Regions from separate parts of the Pseudomonas tritici genome, predicted to be linked through region 2. Evidence: predicted binding sites of a transcription regulator. Region 2 holds the regulator's gene; the other holds the start of a gene.
What was found. The regulator FliA, encoded in region 2, starts transcription of late flagellar genes. The targets are predictions, from matches to a motif close to CTAAAGTTTNNNNNNNNNNNGCCGNTAA.
Positions count from the first base shown of each region.

Region 1 (5,552 bases), 3.0 Mb from region 2:
CAGGTAGTTTTCCAGGCTGACTTTGTCGATCAGGCCCAGTTGGGTTTCCAGCCAGTCGATGTGTTCTTCCTGGTCTTCCAGGATATCTTCCAGCAGTTCACGGCTACCGTAGTCGCCGGTCAGTTCGCAGTGAGCGATGGCGGCCTTGAGGTCGCTGTGGCTCTTGCGCTCAAAACCAAGGTCGCTGCTGATCATTTCCTGGGTGTGTTCGCCGATGTTCAGCTTGCCCAGGTCCTGCACGTTTGGCAGGCCTTCCAGGAACAGGATGCGCTTGATCAGCGCGTCAGCGTCCTTCATGGCCTTGATCGATTCTTTGTATTCACGCTTGCCCAGCTTTTCCAGGCCCCAATCGTCGTACATGCGTGCATGCAGAAAGTACTGATTGATCGCGACCAGTTCATTGGCAAGGATTTTGTTGAGTTGCTGGATGACTGAGATGTCGCCTTTCATGACTGGGGTCCTGCCCTGTAATAGCTGTATATAGAGCGGAGTTTGAGCGGCGCAATCCCTAGTGTCAAACCTAAGTTATTGAATAATAAATGAAAATTAATCGGAATAAGAATGTTTGTGTTCCGCGTCTTGGCGCTAACTAATTGAATTTCGGGCATAAAAAAACCGGACACTAAGTCCGGTTCTCTAAAATATGCCAAATCAGGCGTGTGTAAATTCTGCTGAATAGGGGAGCGCGGCCTGGGCAGTCTGCAGCTGCGTCAGGGTTTCCCGTACCACTTGCTTGGCGAGGCAAGCACATTTGCCACACTGGCTGGCAACACCGGTGGTTTCACGTACTTCCTTGTAGCTGCAGCAACCTTCGTAGATTGCTTCGCGGATTTGTCCGTCGGTGACGCCAGTACAGAGGCACACATACATAAGGGAGAACCATCGCGGGTTAAGGCTTAAGTGCGATGGATCTTAATGTTAACGAGAATGATTGTCAAAGTAGATTCGCCGGGTATTTGCTGGCATCGCGCCCGCACTGACGAACGGTTTTTTCAGTGTATGATGGCCGGTCTTCACGAAGCGTGACTGCGTCACAGGGCTGTCGCTTATAAACGGCAGACTCTGGGCCGGTCCTTTTACTTCAATCGTCACCCTTACATCAGGAGATACCCAATGAGCGTACTCGTCGGCAAACAAGCCCCGGATTTCGACGTTCCAGCCGTTCTCGGCAATGGCGAAATCGTTGACAGCTTCAAACTGTCTGAAGCCATCAAAGGCAAATATGGCCTGGTGTTCTTCTACCCGCTGGACTTCACCTTCGTCTGCCCTTCGGAGCTGATCGCTCTGGACCACCGCATGGACGATTTCAAGGCGCGCAACGTTGAAGTGGTAGCCGTTTCCATCGACTCCCATTTCACCCACAACGCCTGGCGCAACACGGCCATCAACGATGGCGGCATCGGCAAAGTCAAATACACCATGGCTGCCGACATGAAACACGACATCGCCAAGGCCTACGACGTTGAGTCCGAAGGCGGCGTAGCGTTCCGTGGCGCATTCCTGATCGATGACAAGGGCGTTGTTCGCTCCCAGATCATCAACGACCTGCCACTGGGCCGTAACATGGAAGAGCTGATCCGCCTGGTCGACGCACTGCAATTCCACGAAGAGCACGGCGAAGTCTGCCCTGCCAACTGGAAAAAAGGCGACAAAGGCATGAATGCTTCGCCAGAAGGCGTTGCGGCGTACCTGACCGAGAACGCTGGCAAGCTGTAAGCCAGTTTCACGGTGAAAAAAAAACCGGCCTGAGAAGGCCGGTTTTTTTATACGCGGGAAACGACTGTAGTGAGCGGGCTTGTCCCGCGCTGGGTGGCGAAGCCGCCCCAATAAGGCCACCTCGGTTTCTCAGAAGTACCGAGGCGCCTGGGTTTGGGGCGGCTTCGCCACCCAGCGCGGGGCAAGCCCGCTCACTACAAAAGCTTGCGGTGTCAGTCGTTGAAGTCTTCCCAGCCGCCCATCTGCTTCCAGCGGTTGACGATGCCGCAGAACAGCTCGGCGGTCTTCTCTGTGTCGTAGCGGGCCGAATGGGCCTCACGACCGTCAAAGTCGATACCGGCTGCCTGGCAGGCCTTCGCCAATACCGTCTGGCCATAAGCCAGGCCCGCGAGGGTCGCGGTGTCAAAGCTGGAGAACGGGTGGAACGGGTTGCGCTTCATGTCCAACCGCGTCACGGCGGCGTTCAGGAAACCCAGGTCGAAGCTACTGTTATGGCCGACCAGAATCGCGCGTTTGCAGCCATTGGCCTTCAATGCCTTGCGCACGCCGCGGAAGATATCGGTCAGCGCCGCTTCTTCACTCACCGCCATGCGCAGTGGGTGATCGAGCTTGATCCCGGTGAACTCCAGGGCGGCCGCTTCGATGTTGGCGCCTTCGAACGGCTCGACACGGAAGAAGTGGGTGTGTTCCGGGAACACAAAGCCCTGTTCATCCATGCCGATGGTGGTCGCGGCGATTTCGAGCAGTGCGTCGGTGGCGCAATTGAAACCACCGGTTTCTACGTCGATGACGACTGGCAGATAACCGCGAAACCGCTCGGCCATCGGGTGACGGGAACCGCCACCACTGTGCTCATGTTCGTCGTCGTAATGGTCTTCACTCACTTGCTTTCCTCCAGCAGGCGCCAGCGCAGTGTTTCACCGGCGCGCAGCGGGATAACGGTCAGCTCGCCAAACGGCAGGCTGGCAGGGGCGGTCCAGTCTTCACGAACCAGGGTAATGCGGTCGGTATTTGCCGGCAGGCCGTAGAAGCGCGGGCCGTTGAGGCTGGCGAACGCTTCGAGCTTGTCCAGGGCATTGCGCTGTTCGAACGCCTCGGCGTACAGCTCGATGGCTGCATAGGCGGTGTAGCAACCGGCACAGCCGCACGCCGCTTCTTTGGCGTGCTGGGCGTGGGGCGCGGAGTCGGTGCCGAGGAAAAACTTCGGGTTGCCGCTGGTCGCAGCATCCAGCAAGGCCACCTGGTGGGTGTTGCGCTTGAGGATCGGCAGGCAATAGAAGTGCGGCCGAATCCCGCCCACCAGCATGTGGTTGCGGTTGTACAGCAGGTGGTGCGCGGTGATGGTCGCGCCGATGTTGGCCGAGGCCTCGGTGACGAACTGAACGGCATCGGCGGTGGTGATGTGCTCGAACACCACCTTCAGGGTCGGGAACAGCTCGACCACACGGCGCATGTGTTCGTCGATGAAGATCTTCTCGCGATCGAACACGTCCACGTCGCCACGGGTCACTTCACCGTGGATCAACAGCGGCATGCCGACTTCGGCCATGGCTTCGATGGCTGGCAGGATCTTGTCGATACTGGTCACACCGGAATCGGAGTTGGTGGTCGCGCCCGCCGGGTACAGCTTGGCGGCGTGCACGAAACCGCTGGCCTTGGCCTCGCGAATTTCTTCGGGCTGGGTGCGGTCGGTGAGGTAGAGCACCATCAACGGTTCGAAGCGGCTGCCGGCCGGTCGTGCAGCGAGGATTCGCTGGCGATAGGCATCGGCTTGCTCGGCGTTACGCACCGGAGGTACCAGGTTAGGCATGATGATGGCGCGGCCAAAGGTGCGCGCTACATCGGCCACGGTGTGGGGTAACGCAGCACCATCGCGAAGATGAATATGCCAGTCGTCGGGACGCAGCAGGGTCAGGCGGTCGGACATTGGGGATTCCAGGCGGGTCAATCTGGTGGGAATGCTACCGGAAAAGACTCTTGCAGGCACTCGCTATCAAGTTTTGCAGGAGGCAACCGATAGCCTTTCGTATGCCTTATCGATGTATGACGCTTTGAAGTGTTGTAGAAACCAGTGGAGCCTCCCGTGCGCCAGCATTATCTAGCCCTGCTCAGTGTGTTCGCCAGCCTGCCTGCGATGGCCCTCACGTTCCAGACACGTCTGGAGAATATTGAGTGGAAGGTAGAAGGGGACCAGTTCGAGTGCCGCCTGACCCAGCCGATCACCGACTTCGGTTCGGGTGAGTTCGTGCGCCGGGCCGGCGAGCAGGCGACGTTTCGTCTCAAAGCCTATAACGGCTCGCTGGGTGCGGGCTCGGCCACGTTGCTGGCCGCCGCCGCCCCTTGGCAGCCGGGGCGAGGTGATATCAACCTCGGCGCCGTGCGTGCCGGCAGTGGCGATGTCTTGTTCAACAGCTCCCAGGCCCAGGCTGGGCGGCTGTTCAATGGTTTGCTGGAAGGGCGTAGCCCGACCGTTCGCCATTACGGACGTGAAGGCGGTTACTCGGAAATTCGCCTGTTGCCGGTCAAATTCAACAAGGCCTACAACGACTATCAGTTGTGCACCACCAAGCTATTGCCGATGAATTACGACCAGGTCAAACAGACCGAAATCGGCTTTCCCGGTGGCGGCATTGAGCTGGACGCGGCGGCCAAGAAGAAACTCGACGTGATTCTCGCGTTCATGAAAGCCGACCCCACCGTCAACCACATCGAGCTCAATGGCCATTCGGACAACAGTGGCAACCGCCTGACCAACCGCGATGTCTCGCGCCGCCGCGCCTTGGCGGTGATGGACTACTTCAAAGCCAATGGCGTCCAGGAATCCCAGGTCACCCTGCGCTTTCATGGCGAAAGCTACCCGCTGGCGCCCAACACCAATGCGGCCAACCGGGCGCGCAATCGTCGGGTCAATATCCAGCTGGAGCGCGTGGCCGCCCCCGAGAAACCGGCCCCCCAGGCTACGGGCCCGAGCAACCCTGCGCACACGTCATAAAGTGCCAGCATCAGGTGCGACCATCGGTCGCCCGTTCGACATAATCTGTCGCTTTATCTTCATTTGCTGTCGCGCCCCTGTAAATTCACGGTTTTGGTCGGTAGAATCGACGCCTTTCCGTACAACCCCGTGGAGTGATGGCATGGCCGACGTAAACAAGGTCGTTCTCGCGTATTCCGGCGGCCTGGACACTTCGGTGATCCTCAAGTGGCTGCAGGATACTTATAACTGTGAAGTGGTGACCTTCACCGCTGACCTGGGTCAGGGCGAAGAGGTCGAACCTGCACGTGCCAAGGCGCAAGCCATGGGCGTGAAAGAGATCTACATTGACGACCTGCGCGAAGAGTTCGTCCGCGATTTCGTCTTCCCGATGTTTCGCGCCAACACTGTCTACGAAGGCGAGTACCTGCTGGGTACTTCCATCGCACGTCCGCTGATCGCCAAGCGCCTGATTGAAATCGCCAACGAAACCGGCGCTGACGCCATTTCCCATGGCGCTACCGGCAAGGGCAACGACCAGGTACGTTTCGAACTGGGCGCCTATGCACTCAAGCCAGGCGTGAAAGTGATTGCTCCTTGGCGTGAATGGGACCTGCTGTCCCGTGAAAAGCTGATGGATTACGCTGAAAAGCACGCGATCCCGATCGAGCGTCATGGCAAGAAGAAGTCCCCGTACTCGATGGACGCCAACTTGCTGCACATCTCCTATGAAGGCGGCGTGCTGGAAGACACCTGGACCGAACACGAAGAAGACATGTGGAAATGGACCGTCTCCCCGGAGAACGCTCCTGACAAGGCCCAGTACCTGGAACTGACCTACCGCAACGGCGACATCGTCGCGCTG
Region 1 is NZ_CP077084.1:1,570,049-1,575,600, forward strand. Features, by position in the region: gene bfr (bacterioferritin) at 1-450, opposite strand, end outside; gene HU722_RS06915 (bacterioferritin-associated ferredoxin) at 652-870, opposite strand; gene HU722_RS06920 (peroxiredoxin) at 1,114-1,716, shown strand; gene rnt (ribonuclease T) at 1,929-2,600, opposite strand; gene pyrC (dihydroorotase) at 2,597-3,643, opposite strand; gene HU722_RS06935 (flagellar protein MotY) at 3,800-4,708, shown strand; gene HU722_RS06940 (argininosuccinate synthase) at 4,851-5,552, shown strand, end outside.
Region 1: HU722_RS06935 (flagellar protein MotY) is a predicted target of FliA. The motif match lies at 3,709-3,736, and genes of this name have one in related genera.

Region 2 (14,626 bases):
GACCGGTCTTCCCGCAGCGAACCCTCATTGGCTCCATCCGCTATGTACGCCAGCCTCAAGACACTCATCGCAAGGTCCGCGTCCCGCAGCAATGCACGCCGTTTGATCCTCGCCCTGTGCCTTGGCTCGCTGTTGCTGAGCCTCTGGACCTATACCCGTTCTGCGCCCTTGCCGCTGCTGGTGATTGTGCTCAACCTGGCCACCCTGCTCGTGATGGGCCTGCAACAGTGGCGCTCGCGCAAATCCATCAAGTTCCAGCCCCAGGAATTGGCCGACCGCCTGCTGCAAGTCCAGGAAAACGAACGCCACCGCCTCAGCCGCGAGCTGCATGACGATATCGGCCAACTGCTCACAGCCGCCAAGCTGCAAAGCGAATGGCTCAAGCGCCGCCTGCCGGACGACCTGCAAAGCCAGTGCACGGTGCTGTGCAACACCCTGAATGAAACCCTGGCCAAGGTGCGCGACGTCTCCGCCATTCTCAACCCTCGCCAGCTGGCCAGCCTGGGCCTGGAAGCCAGCCTGCGCGCGCACCTGCTCAAGACCCTGGAAAACACCCAGGTGTGCTGGAGCCTGGAATGCCAGCAACGGCTGACCGGTATTCCGGAAGAAATGGCGGTAGCGGCCTTTCGCATCACCCAAGAAGCGGTGACCAACATGCTACGCCACGCCCAGGCGGGTAACCTGCTGGTCCGCCTGCAACGCCTGCCCGAGGGCCTCTCGCTGAGTATCTGCGATGACGGCCAGGGTTTTTCGCCGGCCATCAACCCTGCCCTGGAAGGCCAACGGGGCATGGCCGGCATGTCCGAGCGGGTTGATCAGCTTGGCGGTTCATTATCCGTCAGCAGCCAGCCAGGCAAAGGGACACGGATCGACGCGCTTTTCCCCTGGGCGCCCCGCGCCCTTGAACGGGCCAGTTCCCCTAAGGTTATCGAGTGACCTGCAAATTACTCCTGGTGGATGACCACGCTTTGATCCGGGCCGGCGTACGCGCGCTGGTCCAGGACATTCCCGGCTACACCGTCATCGGCGAAGCCAGCGATGGCGCGCAACTACTTGAGCAGTTCAGCGCCTTGCTGCCCGATATCGTGTTATTGGACCTGTCGATGAAGCACACCGGCGGCCTGGATGCCTTGCAGCAACTCAAGCGGGCCTACCCCAAGAGCCGCGTACTGATCCTGTCGATGCACACTGACCCGGAACTGATCATGCGCGCGCTGGAATCCGGCGCCCATGGCTACCTGCTCAAGGACACCACCGCCAACGAGCTGGAACACGCGCTGCTGGCCTTGCGCAACAACGAACGTTACCTGAGCCCGGCGATTGCCCACACGGTGATCAACCAGGCGCTGGTCCGTAGCCAGGGGCCCGCCACGCCCGCCGCGCACAGCCATAACCTCACGGCGCGGCAGCTGGAAATCCTGCGCTTGATCGTGCGCGGCAAGTCCACCCGGGAAATCGCCCACGGCTTGGGCTTGAGCATCAAGACCGTGGAAGCGCACCGCTCGCAAATCATGAAACGCCTGCAGATTTTCGACGTGGCCGGCCTGGTGTTATTTGCCGTGCGCGAGCAGATCATCAGCCTGGACGACTAACGGCGAATCCACCGGCAGGTGCACGCGCAAGGCCTTGGGCAAGGCCTCGAAGTGCAGGTCGTCGCCCTCCAGCGGCTCGCCATCCAAGTTGATGTACAAGCCTTGCGCAACCTTGATATTCACCCACGGCAGCCGTGCACGGACAAACATGGTGTCCAGGCCCCAGCCATTGGTCATCAGCTCACGCAGCGTGCCGACCACTTCCTGCGGCGCGGGCAGGATACTGACGTCCAGCAGGCCATCATCCGCCATTGCACCGGGGCATAGCTCATGCCCACCCCCCGCCTGGCGACCGTTGCCGATACCCAAGGCGAGCAACTCGCCCTTCCAGTGAAAATCGGGACCATCCAGCTCGGCGTAGGCGGCCTTCAACTCGCTGAAACGCGACAGGCCGGTGAACAGGTATGCGGCGCCGCCGAGCACCTTCTTCAAGTCTTCGGAAGTGTTGGCAGTGACCTGGCTGCCAAAACCGCCGGTGGCCATATTGAGGAAAATTTGCCCGCCCACCTTACCGAGGTCGATGGCCCGTGGCGGCACGTCCAGCAGCGCCAGGGCCTGGGCGGGTTCCAGCGGCACACCGGCAGCCTTGGCGAAGTCGTTGGCGGTGCCCAAGGGCATCAGCACCAGGCTGGCGTCGGTTTTGGCCTGGGCCATGGCTTCGGCCACATCACGCAAGGTACCGTCGCCGCCGCCGGCGATGATATGGGTGTAGCCGTCGGTGAGGGCTTCATTGACCAGGCGCTGGGCGTCACCGCCCTCCCACGTCACCCGCACCGCCAGCTCGCCGCCCTGCTCGCGCCGGGCCTTCACGGCATCGCGCACATCCTCGTTGAGGGCTTGCTTGCCATGGAGGATCAACAGTGCCTTGGGGGTGGTCATGGGTGGGTTACTCCTGGATTCAAAGGTGCTTGAAGGATGTGGACCTTTGGCGAGGAGAAAAAAGCCATGGAATGGGAAAATAATTGGATGACTGAGTACCTATCCGTTTTTTAGGTAACGGCCACTACTTTTGGATCCTTCCAAAAGTGACCCGCTGTAAGAGCGGAACCATAGGTAGTCGTTACCGCAGGAATGGATATGTACGCCGAGCAAAGCCCACAGTCAGCTCTTATGCAGCTTACTCATCAACTGCGCCTCAGCCTGCGTCAACCCACACGACTGCGTCAGCTCATCCACCGTAGCCCCCATCCCCACCAACTTGGCGGCCTGGGCAAACGACAGACTCGAGGGATCCCGCTGCTCAATCTGCGCCAGCTTATCCGGGATCGGCGCAAGGATCGCGCGCAGTTCATGCACCTCATCCCCAACCTTTACCGCACTCTGCTGGTAATGATCGACTCGCTTTACCAACTCAAGCACGCGCCGGTCACGCACAGCATCGCGCTCAGCCTGCTGCAACAACAACTCGCGTTGCTGGCGCACATAGCGCAGCAGGAATGCCAACGTCCCGGCCCACAACAGGGCCAGGACAATTACCGCTGCTTCAAGAAACAATCAGATGTTCTCCAGATCCGACCATTCTTCTTCGCTCATCATCTTGTCCAGCTCAACCAGAATCAGCAGTTCGCCGTTCTTGTTGCACACGCCCTGGATGAACTTGGCGGACTCTTCGTTACCCACGTTCGGCGCGGTTTCAACTTCGGATTGGCGCAGGTAGACCACTTCGGCCACGCTATCGACCATGATCCCGACCACTTGCTTGTCGGCCTCGATGATGACGATACGCGTATTGTCGTTGACTTCGGTCGGCACCAGGCCGAAACGCTGGCGGGTGTCGATCACCGTCACCACGTTGCCGCGCAGGTTGATGATGCCCAGCACGTAGCTCGGTGCACCCGGTACCGGGGCAATCTCGGTGTAGCGCAGCACTTCCTGCACGCGCATCACGTTAATGCCATAGGACTCGTTGTCCAGTTTGAAGGTAACCCATTGCAGGATCGGATCATCCAAACCTTGTGCGGACGCTGACTTGTTCATACCCCTGACCCCTTCAAATGCCGTTTTACACGGCGTGTGTGCTTCGCTGACCGCATTCACATGCGGCCCTTATTGTTCAATCAACTGCGTTTAGTTATTGGCATCGACTTGGCGGCGCCACTGGCGATCAACTCGGCCAGTTCGGAAACATCAAGCAACGCGCACATGTGTTCAATCACGGTGCCCGCCAGCCAAGGCCGTTGACCCCGATGGCTGCGCCATTTGATTTCGTTCGGGTCCAGGCGCAACGAGCGGCTGACTTGATGCACGGCCAGCCCCCACTCGTAGCCCTGCACCGAGATCACGTATTGCAAGCCCTGGCGGAAGTCGTCGCGGTAACGGTCAGGCATGACCCAGCGCGCGGTATCGAGGACTTTCAGGTTGCCGGCCTGGCTGGGCAGGATGCCGAGAAACCACTCCGGTTGCCCGAACAGTGGCGTCAGTTCCTGGCCTTCCAGTGAATAAATCGAGCCCAGGCACACCAGCGGCACCGCCAGGGTCAACCCGGCGACGTCGAACAGCAGGCATTCAAACGGCTCTGCAGCCCAGCTCGGGCGGCCATCACCGGTCACCGGCGGCGGCGTGATGCTCGGTGGCAGGTGCACTTCCACCACCGGCTCGAGCACGACGGGCGCAACCACCACAGGCGCGGTCACAACCGGCGTAATCGGCACCACAACCTGCGCATCTCGGGCTTGCTCTTCCAGCACCGCCAACTGGAATTCATCCAGCAAGGCCACTGGTTCGACAGCCGGCTCCAGCACCAGGATCGGTTCCGGCAGTTCTTGCGCGGTCGCATCCTGCAGCAAGGCATCCAGGTAGGATTCCAGTGCCAGTTGCGGCCGGGTCTTGAGTTTGGTGGGCCGGTTCATCACGCCACCTGCGCCACAAGCTGCTGGGACAGCAGGTGCTTGAGCAATGCGCGGTAGGCAAGGACGCCACGGCTCTTGCCGTCGAACTGCGACGGTGTGAGACCTGCACGGCTGGCGTCACGCAGGCGCGTGTCCACCGGGATGTAGCCGTTCCAGATGGCCTCCGGATAGGCATCGCGCAATACGCGCAGGGTGCCGAGGGACGCTTGGGTGCGACGGTCGAACAAGGTCGGCACGATGCTGTACGGCAGCGCCTGTTTGCGCGAGCGGTTGATCATCGCCAGAGTGCTGACCATGCGCTCCAGGCCTTTAACCGCCAGGTGTTCAGTCTGCACCGGGATCACCAGTTGCTGGCTGGCTGCCAGGGCGTTCACCATCAACACGCCAAGCAACGGCGGGCTGTCGATGATCGCGTAGTCGAAGTCTTGCCACAGTTGCGCCAGGGTCTTGGCGATCACCAGGCCCAGCCCGCTCTGCCCCGGCGACTGGCGCTCCAGGGTGGCCAGGGCGGTGCTGGAGGGCAGCAGGGAAATGCTTTCGTTGCTGGTAGGCAGCAGCAGTTGGCCCGGCAAATCGGCCGGCACGCTGCCTTTATGCAGGAACAGGTCGTAGTTGCTGTGTTCCAGCGCATCCGGGTCGTAGCCGAAATAGCTGGTCATGGAGCCGTGAGGGTCCAGGTCCACCACGACCACACGCTTGCCCGCCTCAGCGAGCAAACCGGCTAAGGCGATGGAGGTGGTGGTCTTGCCGACTCCACCTTTTTGATTGGCAACTGCCCAGACTCTCATTCGGTTGGTTCCTCCCGGCGGGCACAGGCGCGACCGAGACATTGCATAGGGTTATTGAGCCGGCGACGGAGAATTGACGGCACTCTGACGAACCGGCGGCTTTGCAGGTGCCGGTGCAGTTTGTGTGCCAGCCCGCTTCAACGCCGCATCCGGAGTTGCATTGGCAGTGCCGGTACCGGTCAGGCTGCGGCGCACATCCAGGTTGCGCGACACCACCAGCACCACCCGACGATTGCGTGCGCGGCCTTCTACCGTGGCGTTATTCGCCACCGGCTGGAACTCGCCGTACCCTACCGACGCCAGGCGCCCGGGGTTCACGCCCTGCATCGCGAGCATGCGCACGATGCTCGACGCCCGTGCTGCCGAAAGCTCCCAGTTGGTCGGGTACTGCGCGGTGGCGATCGGGAAATTGTCGGTAAAGCCTTCAACGTGGATCGGGTTTTCGAACGGCTTCAGAATCGTCGCCACCTTGTCGATGATGGTGAATGCCTGGTCGCTGGGCATCGCATCGGCGCTGGCAAACAGCAGGCTGGAATTAAGCTCGATCTCCACCCACAACTCATTACCACGCACGGTCATCTGGTTGGAACTGATCAAGTCGCCAAACGCGGCACTGATGTCGTCGGCGATGCTTTTCAGCGGATCGCTGGTGCCACCGACGCCGGCAGCGGTTTCATCGCTATCGTTGACCAGCGGCTTGGCCGGGGTCACGGTCTTGGGCCGTTCTTCGCCGATCGGGATCGGCTTGAGGGCGCGGTCGGCGTCGTTGAACACGCCAATCAGCGCCTGGGAAATGACTTTGTACTTGCCTTCGTTAATCGACGAGATCGAGTACATCACCACGAAAAACGCGAACAGCAAGGTGATGAAGTCCGCGTAGGACACCAGCCACCGTTCGTGGTTGACGTGTTCTTCAGGCTCGCGACGACGACGGCTCATAATCGATATCTCCCATCAATCCATGAAGCCCTGGAGCTTCAATTCGATGGAACGCGGGTTCTCGCCCTCGGCAATCGACAGAATGCCTTCGAGCAACATTTCGCGGTAACGCGACTGGCGCATGGCAATCGACTTGAGCTTGCTGGCCACCGGCAACAACACCAGGTTGGCACTGGCCACACCGTAGATGGTGGCGACAAATGCCACGGCAATACCGCTGCCCAGTTGCGACGGATCGGCGAGGTTGCCCATCACGTGGATCAGGCCCATCACCGCACCGATGATGCCGATGGTCGGCGCGTAGCCGCCCATGCTTTCATAGACTTTGGCGGCGTTGATGTCGCGGCTTTCCTGGGTGTAGAAATCCACTTCCAGGATGCTGCGGATCGCTTCCGGCTCGGCGCCGTCCACCAGTAATTGCAGGCCTTTGCGCGCGTAGCTGTCGGGCTCCGCATCGGCCACGCCTTCCAGGCCCAGCAGGCCTTCCTTGCGTGCGGTGAGGCTCCAGTTGACCACGCGGTCGATGCCGCCTGGCAGGTCCACGCGAGGCGGAAAAATGATCCATATCAGAATCTGCATGGCGCGCTTGAACGAGCTCATGGGCGATTGCAGCAACGCCGCGCCCACGGTGCCACCGATCACGATCAGCGCCGCCGGGCCGTTGGCCAGGGCGCCGAGGTGGCCGCCCTCAAGGTAGTTGCCGCCGATAATCGCGACAAACGCCATGATGATGCCGATCAGGCTCAAGACATCCATCAGAGGCAAGCCTCCACCAGATGCTTGCCAATGTCGTCCAGGCTGTAGACCGCGTCGGCCAGGTCCGCTTTGACGATGGCCATGGGCATGCCATAGATCACACAGCTGGCTTCGTCCTGGGCCCAGATGGCGCTGCCGCCCTGCTTGAGCAGGCGCGCGCCTTCACGGCCGTCGGCGCCCATGCCGGTGAGCACCACCGCCAGAACTTTGTCGCCGTAGGACTTGGCGGCCGAACCAAAGGTGATATCCACGCACGGCTTGTAGTTCAGGCGCTCATCGCCCGGCAGGATTTTGATCGCACCACGGCCATCCACCATCATCTGCTTGCCACCCGGGGCCAGCAGCGCCAGGCCAGGACGCAGGATGTCGCCATCCTCGGCTTCCTTGACGCTGATGCGGCACAGCTTGTCCAGGCGCTCGGCAAAGGCCTTGGTGAAGGCGGCAGGCATGTGCTGGATCAACACGATCGGCGCCGGGAAATTGGCCGGCAGTTGGGTCAATACGCGTTGCAGGGCAACCGGGCCGCCCGTGGACGTACCAATAGCGACCAGCTTGTAGGCTTTACGCTTAGGTGCAGGCGAATGCGCACTTGGCGCAGACGCACGTGCCGGCATCACCGCAGGCCGTGCAACCGGGGCCGGGGCCGGAGCTGGGCGACTGAATGAGGAACTAGCGGGTGCAGCAGGGGCCACCACCGGTGCAGGCGCTGGCGCGCTGAATAAGCTGCGACGGTTACTGCGCGAAATGCTGTGCACCTTCTCGCACAGCATCTGCTTGACCTTCTCAGGATTGCGCGAGATGTCTTCGAAATTCTTCGGCAAGAAGTCCACTGCGCCAGCGTCCAACGCGTCGAGGGTCACTCGGGCGCCTTCGTGGGTCAGCGAGGAGAACATCAATACCGGGGTCGGGCAGCGTTGCATGATGTGCCGAACTGCCGTGATGCCATCCATCATCGGCATCTCGTAGTCCATGGTGATCACGTCCGGTTTCAACGCAATGGCTTGATCAATCGCCTCTTTACCGTTGGTGGCCGTGCCGACCACCTGGATCGTTGGATCAGCGGAAAGAATTTCCGAGACGCGGCGACGGAAGAAACCCGAATCGTCCACCACCAGGACCTTGACTGCCATAAACACTCCGTTAGGCGGGGCGGGCTAACCGCCCTGCCCCACCAGAATCAAATACGCCGAGCGGCGTAACGCTTGAGCATGCTCGGAACATCGAGAATCAGCGCGATCCGACCGTCACCGGTGATGGTCGCACCCGACATGCCCGGGGTTCCCTGCAGCATTTTGCCCAAAGGCTTGATGACCACCTCTTCCTGGCCAACCAACTGATCGACGACAAAGCCGATACGCTGGGTGCCCACGGAGAGAATCACCACATGGCCTTCGCGCTGCTCTTCATGGGCAGCCGAAGCGACCAGCCAGCGCTTGAGGTAGAACAGTGGCAACGCCTTGTCGCGCACAATCACCACTTCCTGGCCGTCCACCACGTTGGTGCGCGACAGGTCGAGGTGGAAGATCTCGTTGACGTTGACCAGCGGGAAGGCGAAGGCCTGGTTGCCCAGCATCACCATCAGGGTCGGCATGATCGCCAGGGTCAACGGCACCTTGATGACGATCTTCGAGCCCTGGCCCTTGGTCGAGTAGATGTTGATCGAGCCGTTGAGCTGGCTGATCTTGGTCTTCACCACGTCCATGCCCACACCGCGACCAGACACGTCGGAAATCTCGGTTTTGGTCGAGAAGCCCGGGGCAAAGATCAGGTTGTAGCATTCGCTATCGGTCAGGCGGTCGGCGGCGTCCTTGTCCATCACGCCACGCTTGACTGCGATATTACGCAATATGGCCGGGTCCATGCCTTTGCCGTCATCGGTGATCGACAGCAGGATGTGGTCGCCCTCTTGCTCCGCCGCCAGGATCACCTTGCCGCCACGGGACTTGCCCGAGGCTTCGCGTTCTTCCGGGGTTTCGACGCCGTGGTCGACGGCGTTGCGCACCAAGTGGACCAGCGGGTCGGCCAGGGCCTCGACAAGGTTCTTGTCGAGGTCGGTTTCTTCACCCACCAGTTCCAGGTTGATCTCTTTCTTCAACTGGCGCGCCAAGTCGCGAACCAGGCGCGGGAAGCGGCCGAAGACTTTCTTGATCGGCTGCATCCGCGTTTTCATCACGGCGGTCTGCAGGTCGGCAGTCACCACATCCAGGTTCGACACGGCCTTTTGCATGGCTTCATCGCCGCTGCTCAGGCCCAGGCGCACCAGGCGATTACGCACCAGTACCAGTTCGCCGACCATGTTCATGATGTCGTCCAGGCGTGCGGTATCAACGCGCACGGTGGTTTCGGCTTCACTGGCAGGCTTCTCGGCAACCGGTGCCGCTGCAGCACGTGCAGGCGCCGGAGCGGCGGCCGGTGCGGGCGCAGGCTTGGCGGCCGGTGCAGGGGCGGCGGCTTTGGCGGCAACCGGTGCAGCCGTGGCCACCGCAGCGGCCGGAGCAACTTCGCTGAACTTGCCCTTGCCGTGCAACTCGTCCAACAGGGATTCGAATTCGTGATCGGAAATCAACCCATCGCCTGCCGGTGCAGCAGCGGCAGGCGCTGCAGTGTTGGCAGCCGCTGCAGGCGTGGCGGCGACGGCCGGCAAGGCATCGGCCGCGAAGGTGCCCTTGCCATGCAGTTGGTCGAGCAACGCTTCAAATTCGTCGTCGGTGATGTCAGTGCTGACGGGCGCGGCAGGTGCCGCGGCAGCCGCCGCCGGTGGCACGGCGTCGGCCGCGAACTGGCCTTTGCCGTGCAACTGGTCGAGCAGGGATTCGAACTCAGCGTCGGTAATGTCTTCGCTGGTCGGCGCCGCTGCCGGAGCAACGGCGGCCGGTGCTTCTGCCTCGGCCTTGACGGCACTGAGGGAGTTGAGCAGCTGTTCGAACTCGCTGTCGGTCACGTCCGGCTCGGCCTCAGCCAACGGCTCAGGCGCCGCTTCTGCTACCGGCGCAGCCGACAGGTCGGCGGGCTCCGCATAACGTGCCAGCGCAGCCAACAGTTCCGGCGTGGCCGCGGTGATCGGGGAACGTTCGCGGACTTCGCTGAACATCCCGTTGACCGCATCCAGAGCTTCGAGAATCACGTCCATCAACTCCGAATCAACGTGACGCTCACCCTTGCGCAGGATGTCGAACACGTTCTCGGCGATGTGGCAGCACTCCACCAGCTCATGGAGCTGGAGGAAGCCGGCGCCCCCTTTTACAGTGTGAAAACCGCGAAAAATTGCATTGAGCAGGTTCGCATCATCTGGTCGGCTTTCCAGCTCGACCAGCTGTTCGGACAGCTGCTCTAAAATTTCGCCGGCCTCTACAAGGAAATCCTGAAGGATTTCTTCATCGGCGCCGAAGCTCATGTGGGTGCTCCTTAGAAGCCTAAACTGGATAACAGGTCATCAACATCATCCTGACCCGATACAACGTCTTCACGTTTATCGGCATGAATCTGCGGACCTTCACCCTTGGCGAGATGTTTTTGTGGATCTTTTTCCGAGAGGATCGCTTCGCGGTCATGTTCGATACCGGCAAAACGGTCTACCTGGCCTGCCATAAGCACTAATTTGAGCAAGTTGCTTTCCACTTCGGTGACCAACTGGGTCACACGCTTGATCACCTGGCCGGTGAGGTCCTGGTAATCCTGGGCGAGCAGAATGTCGTTGAGGTTGCTGGAAACCGTGCGGTTTTCCTGCTCGCTGCGTGACAAGAACCCTTCGACCCGACGCGCCAGCTCACGAAACTCTTCAGCCCCGACTTCGCGACGCATGAAGCGGCCCCAGTCAACGCTGAGGGCCTGGGCTTCGGTGGCCATGCCATTGACCAGGGGCGTGGCATTTTCCACCAGGTCCATGGTGCGGTTGGCCGCCGCCTCAGTCAGCCTGACCACGTAGGACAGGCGTTCGGTGGCATCGGTGATTTGCGAAATTTCTTCGGCCTGGGGCATATGCGGGTCAATCTGGAAATTGACGATCGCACTGTGCAGCTCGCGCGTGAGCTTGCCCACTTCCTGATACAGGCCGCGGTCACGGGTCTGGTTGAGCTCATGGATCAACTGCACCGCGTCGCCGAACTGGCCTTTTTCAAGGCTTTCGACCAACTGGTGAGCATGCTTTTTCAGGGTCGACTCAAAGTCTCCCTGTGACGTTTCTTTATGCTCCATAGCTCCCCCGCGATGGCATTAGCCGTGGATGCGTTCGAAGATTTTTTCGATCTTCTCTTTCAAGGCCAATGCAGTGAATGGCTTGACCACGTAACCGTTAACCCCGGCTTGGGCGGCTTCGATGATCTGCTCACGCTTGGCTTCGGCGGTCACCATCAGCACAGGAAGGCTGCGCAGCTTTTCGTCAGCACGCACGTGGCGCAGCAAGTCGATACCGGTCATGCCCGGCATGTTCCAGTCTGTTACCAGAAAGTCGATGCTGCCGCTGTTGAGGATCGGAATGGCTGTGATGCCGTCATCCGCCTCGACCGTGTTAGTGAACCCAAGGTCACGCAACAGGTTTTTTATGATCCGCCGCATCGTTGAGAAGTCATCAACGATGAGGATTTTCATGTTCTTGTCCAATTCGACCTCCAAGCAGTCTTAAACGCGCCCAGCACCTGGACGCGCCATTTCATTCAACAGGCATTACACAAAAAGGACTGCCGGGGCCACCACGGGTCGAACCCGCGAAGGTCAATCACCGTCGCGGTATCGTCTGCAGTGCCCCCCACACTGCCTGTCAGCGCGCTCGCCACTCTCCCAAACGCCCCCGCAAGCGGGCTGCGCACTGGCTATGCAACTGGCTGACCCGCGATTCACTGACCCCCAGGACCTCACCGATTTCCTTGAGGTTCAGCTCTTCGTCGTAGTACAGCGCCAACACCAGCCGCTCACGCTCCGGCAAATTGGCAATCGCTTCCGCCAGCGCCCCCTGGAAGCGTTCATCTTCCAAGTCGCGCGATGGCTCCATATGAGCGCTCGCGCCGTCTTCGTGCAGCCCTTCGTGTTCGCCGTCCTGCAACAGGTCGTCGAAACTGAACAAGCGGCTGCCCAAGGTATCGTTCAAAATCCCGTAATAATCGTCGAGACTCAATTGGAGTTCGGCCGCAACTTCGTGATCTTTAGCGTCGCGACCGGTTTTTGCTTCAATTGCGCGAATTGCGTCACTGACCATGCGCGTATTGCGGTGTACCGAACGCGGCGCCCAGTCGCCTTTACGCACTTCATCGAGCATCGCGCCACGGATACGGATACCCGCATACGTCTCGAAACTCGCCCCCTTGCTCGCGTCGTATTTGGTCGACACTTCGAGCAAACCGATCATGCCGGCCTGGATCAAGTCTTCGACCTGGACGCTGGCGGGCAGGCGTGCCAGCAAGTGATAGGCAATGCGCTTGACCAAGGGCGCGTAGCGCTCGATCAACTCGCCCTGGCTGTCACGGGCAGACTTCTTGTAAGCGTTGTAGCCGTTCGCTGTCATAGCACCGGTCCTGCGCTCGTCTGATGCACCAATCGCTCGACGAAAAACTCCAGATGCCCCCGAGGGTTGGCGGGCAACGGCCAGGTATCGACCTTCTGGGCAATAGCCTTGAACGCCAATGCGCATTTGGAACGAGGGAACGCTTCGTAGACTGCACGCTGCTTTTGCACAGCCTTGCGCACACACTCGTCGTAGGGAACTGCGCCAACGTATTGTAAGGCGACATCGAGGAAGCGGTCCGTGACCTTGGTCAACTTGGCGAACAGGTTGCGCCCTTCCTGCGGGCTCTGGGCCATGTTGGCCAGGACGCGGAAGCGGTTCATGCCGTAGTCGCGGTTAAGCAGTTTGATCAGGGCGTAGGCGTCGGTGATCGAGGTGGGTTCATCGCAGACCACCAGCAAGACTTCCTGCGCGGCGCGCACGAAGCTGACCACTGACTCGCCGATCCCGGCGGCGGTGTCGATCACCAGCACGTCGAGGTTGTCGCCGATATCACTGAACGCCTGGATCAGGCCGGCATGCTGCGCTGGGCTCAGGTGCACCATGCTCTGGGTGCCAGAGGCGGCCGGCACGATGCGGATGCCACCGGGGCCCTGCAGCAGCACATCGCGCAGCTCGCAGCGGCCCTCGATCACATCGGCAAGGGTGTGTTTGGGCGTCAGCCCCAGCAGAACGTCGACGTTCGCCAGCCCCAGGTCAGCATCCAGCAGCATGACGCGACGGCCAAGCTCTGCCAGGGCCAGGGACAAATTCACTGACACGTTAGTTTTTCCGACGCCACCTTTGCCGCCGGTCACCGCGATCACCTGTACGGGATGCATGCTGCCCATTTTATTTCTTTACCTTGTCTTGCTTAGACGCAGGCTACATGGCTTGGCCGCGTGAATCGCTTGCAGACCATCGATGTAGATACATTTCATTGTGTTCATCCTGACCTCAACCCACCCGTTTTGCGGGGCTGTGGTAAAGGTCGGCGAACATATCGGCCATCGCTTCCTCGCTAGGCTCTTCTTGCATTTGCACGCTGACTGCACGGCTGACCAACTGATGACGGCGCGGCAGATGCAGATCATCCGGAATCCGCGGCCCGTCGGTCAGGTAGGCGACCGGCAATTCATGACTGATGGCCAGGCTCAGCACTTCACCCAGGCTCGCGGTTTCATCGAGCTTGGTGAGGATGCAACCGGCCAGGCCACAACGCTTGTAACTATGATACGCAGCGGTAAGAACCTGTTTCTGGCTGGTGGTTGCAAGCACCAGGTAATTCTTCGACTTGATGCCACGCCCGGCGAGGCTTTCCAGCTGCATGCGCAAGGCCGGGTCGCTGGCTTGCAGGCCGGCGGTATCGATCAGCACCACGCGCTTGCGCAGCAACGGGTCGAGGGCGTTGGCCAGGGACTGGCCCGGATCGACGTGGGTCACCGGCACATTGAGAATTCGGCCCAGGGTCTTGAGCTGTTCCTGGGCGCCAATACGGTAGCTGTCCATGCTCACCAGCGCGATATTCTGCGCGCCGTACTTGAGCACATAACGCGCCGCCAGCTTGGCCAGGGTGGTGGTCTTGCCCATGCCGGCAGGGCCGACCATGGCAATCACACCGCCCTCTTCCAGAGGTTCGATTTCCGGCGTGGTGATCATCCGCGCCAGGTGCGCCAACAACATGCGCCAGGCCTGGCGTGGCTCTTCGATTTCGGTGGTCAGGGCCAGCAGGTCGCGCGACAACGGGCCGGACAGGCCGATGCGTTGCAGGCGGCGCCACAGGTTGGCCTGTAGCGGCTTGCTGCCTTGCAACTGCGTCCAGGCCAGCGAGCCTAGCTGCACTTCGAGCAGTTCGCGCAGGCCGTTGAGTTCAAACCGCATCGAGTCGAACACACGCTGGTCGACGCCAGCAGCCGGGGCTGGTGCGGCGGGACGCGGCGGTTCTTTGAAGGTCGGCTCAACCAACGGCTCGGAAGCCGTCAGCGGCAAGCCAGCGAACAATTGGCGATTGGTGGTGGCATCGCTGTCGCCACGCATGCTCAGTTCAGCCTGGGCCGAGACAATGCGCGACGCGGTCTTGCGCAGCTCGTCTTCGAGCTCCATGTTCGGCACGCGCGGCGCCAGTGCCGAGGGGGTGTAATCCAGGGCAGCCGTCAGCTCGACACCGCCGGCAATACGACGGTTTCCGATAATCGCGGCGTCGGCGCCCAGCTCATCACGAACCAG
Region 2 is NZ_CP077084.1:4,576,822-4,591,447, forward strand. Features, by position in the region: gene HU722_RS20695 (sensor histidine kinase) at 43-936, shown strand; gene HU722_RS20700 (response regulator transcription factor) at 933-1,592, shown strand; gene yegS (lipid kinase YegS) at 1,551-2,471, opposite strand; gene HU722_RS20710 (DUF2802 domain-containing protein) at 2,694-3,086, opposite strand; gene HU722_RS20715 (chemotaxis protein CheW) at 3,087-3,569, opposite strand; gene HU722_RS20720 (CheW domain-containing protein) at 3,650-4,441, opposite strand; gene HU722_RS20725 (ParA family protein) at 4,441-5,229, opposite strand; gene motD (flagellar motor protein MotD) at 5,281-6,168, opposite strand; gene HU722_RS20735 (flagellar motor protein) at 6,184-6,924, opposite strand; gene HU722_RS20740 (protein-glutamate methylesterase/protein-glutamine glutaminase) at 6,924-8,054, opposite strand; gene HU722_RS20745 (chemotaxis protein CheA) at 8,102-10,318, opposite strand; gene HU722_RS20750 (protein phosphatase CheZ) at 10,330-11,118, opposite strand; gene HU722_RS20755 (chemotaxis response regulator CheY) at 11,137-11,511, opposite strand; gene fliA (RNA polymerase sigma factor FliA) at 11,681-12,421, opposite strand; gene fleN (flagellar synthesis regulator FleN) at 12,418-13,251, opposite strand; gene flhF (flagellar biosynthesis GTPase FlhF) at 13,358-14,626, opposite strand, start outside.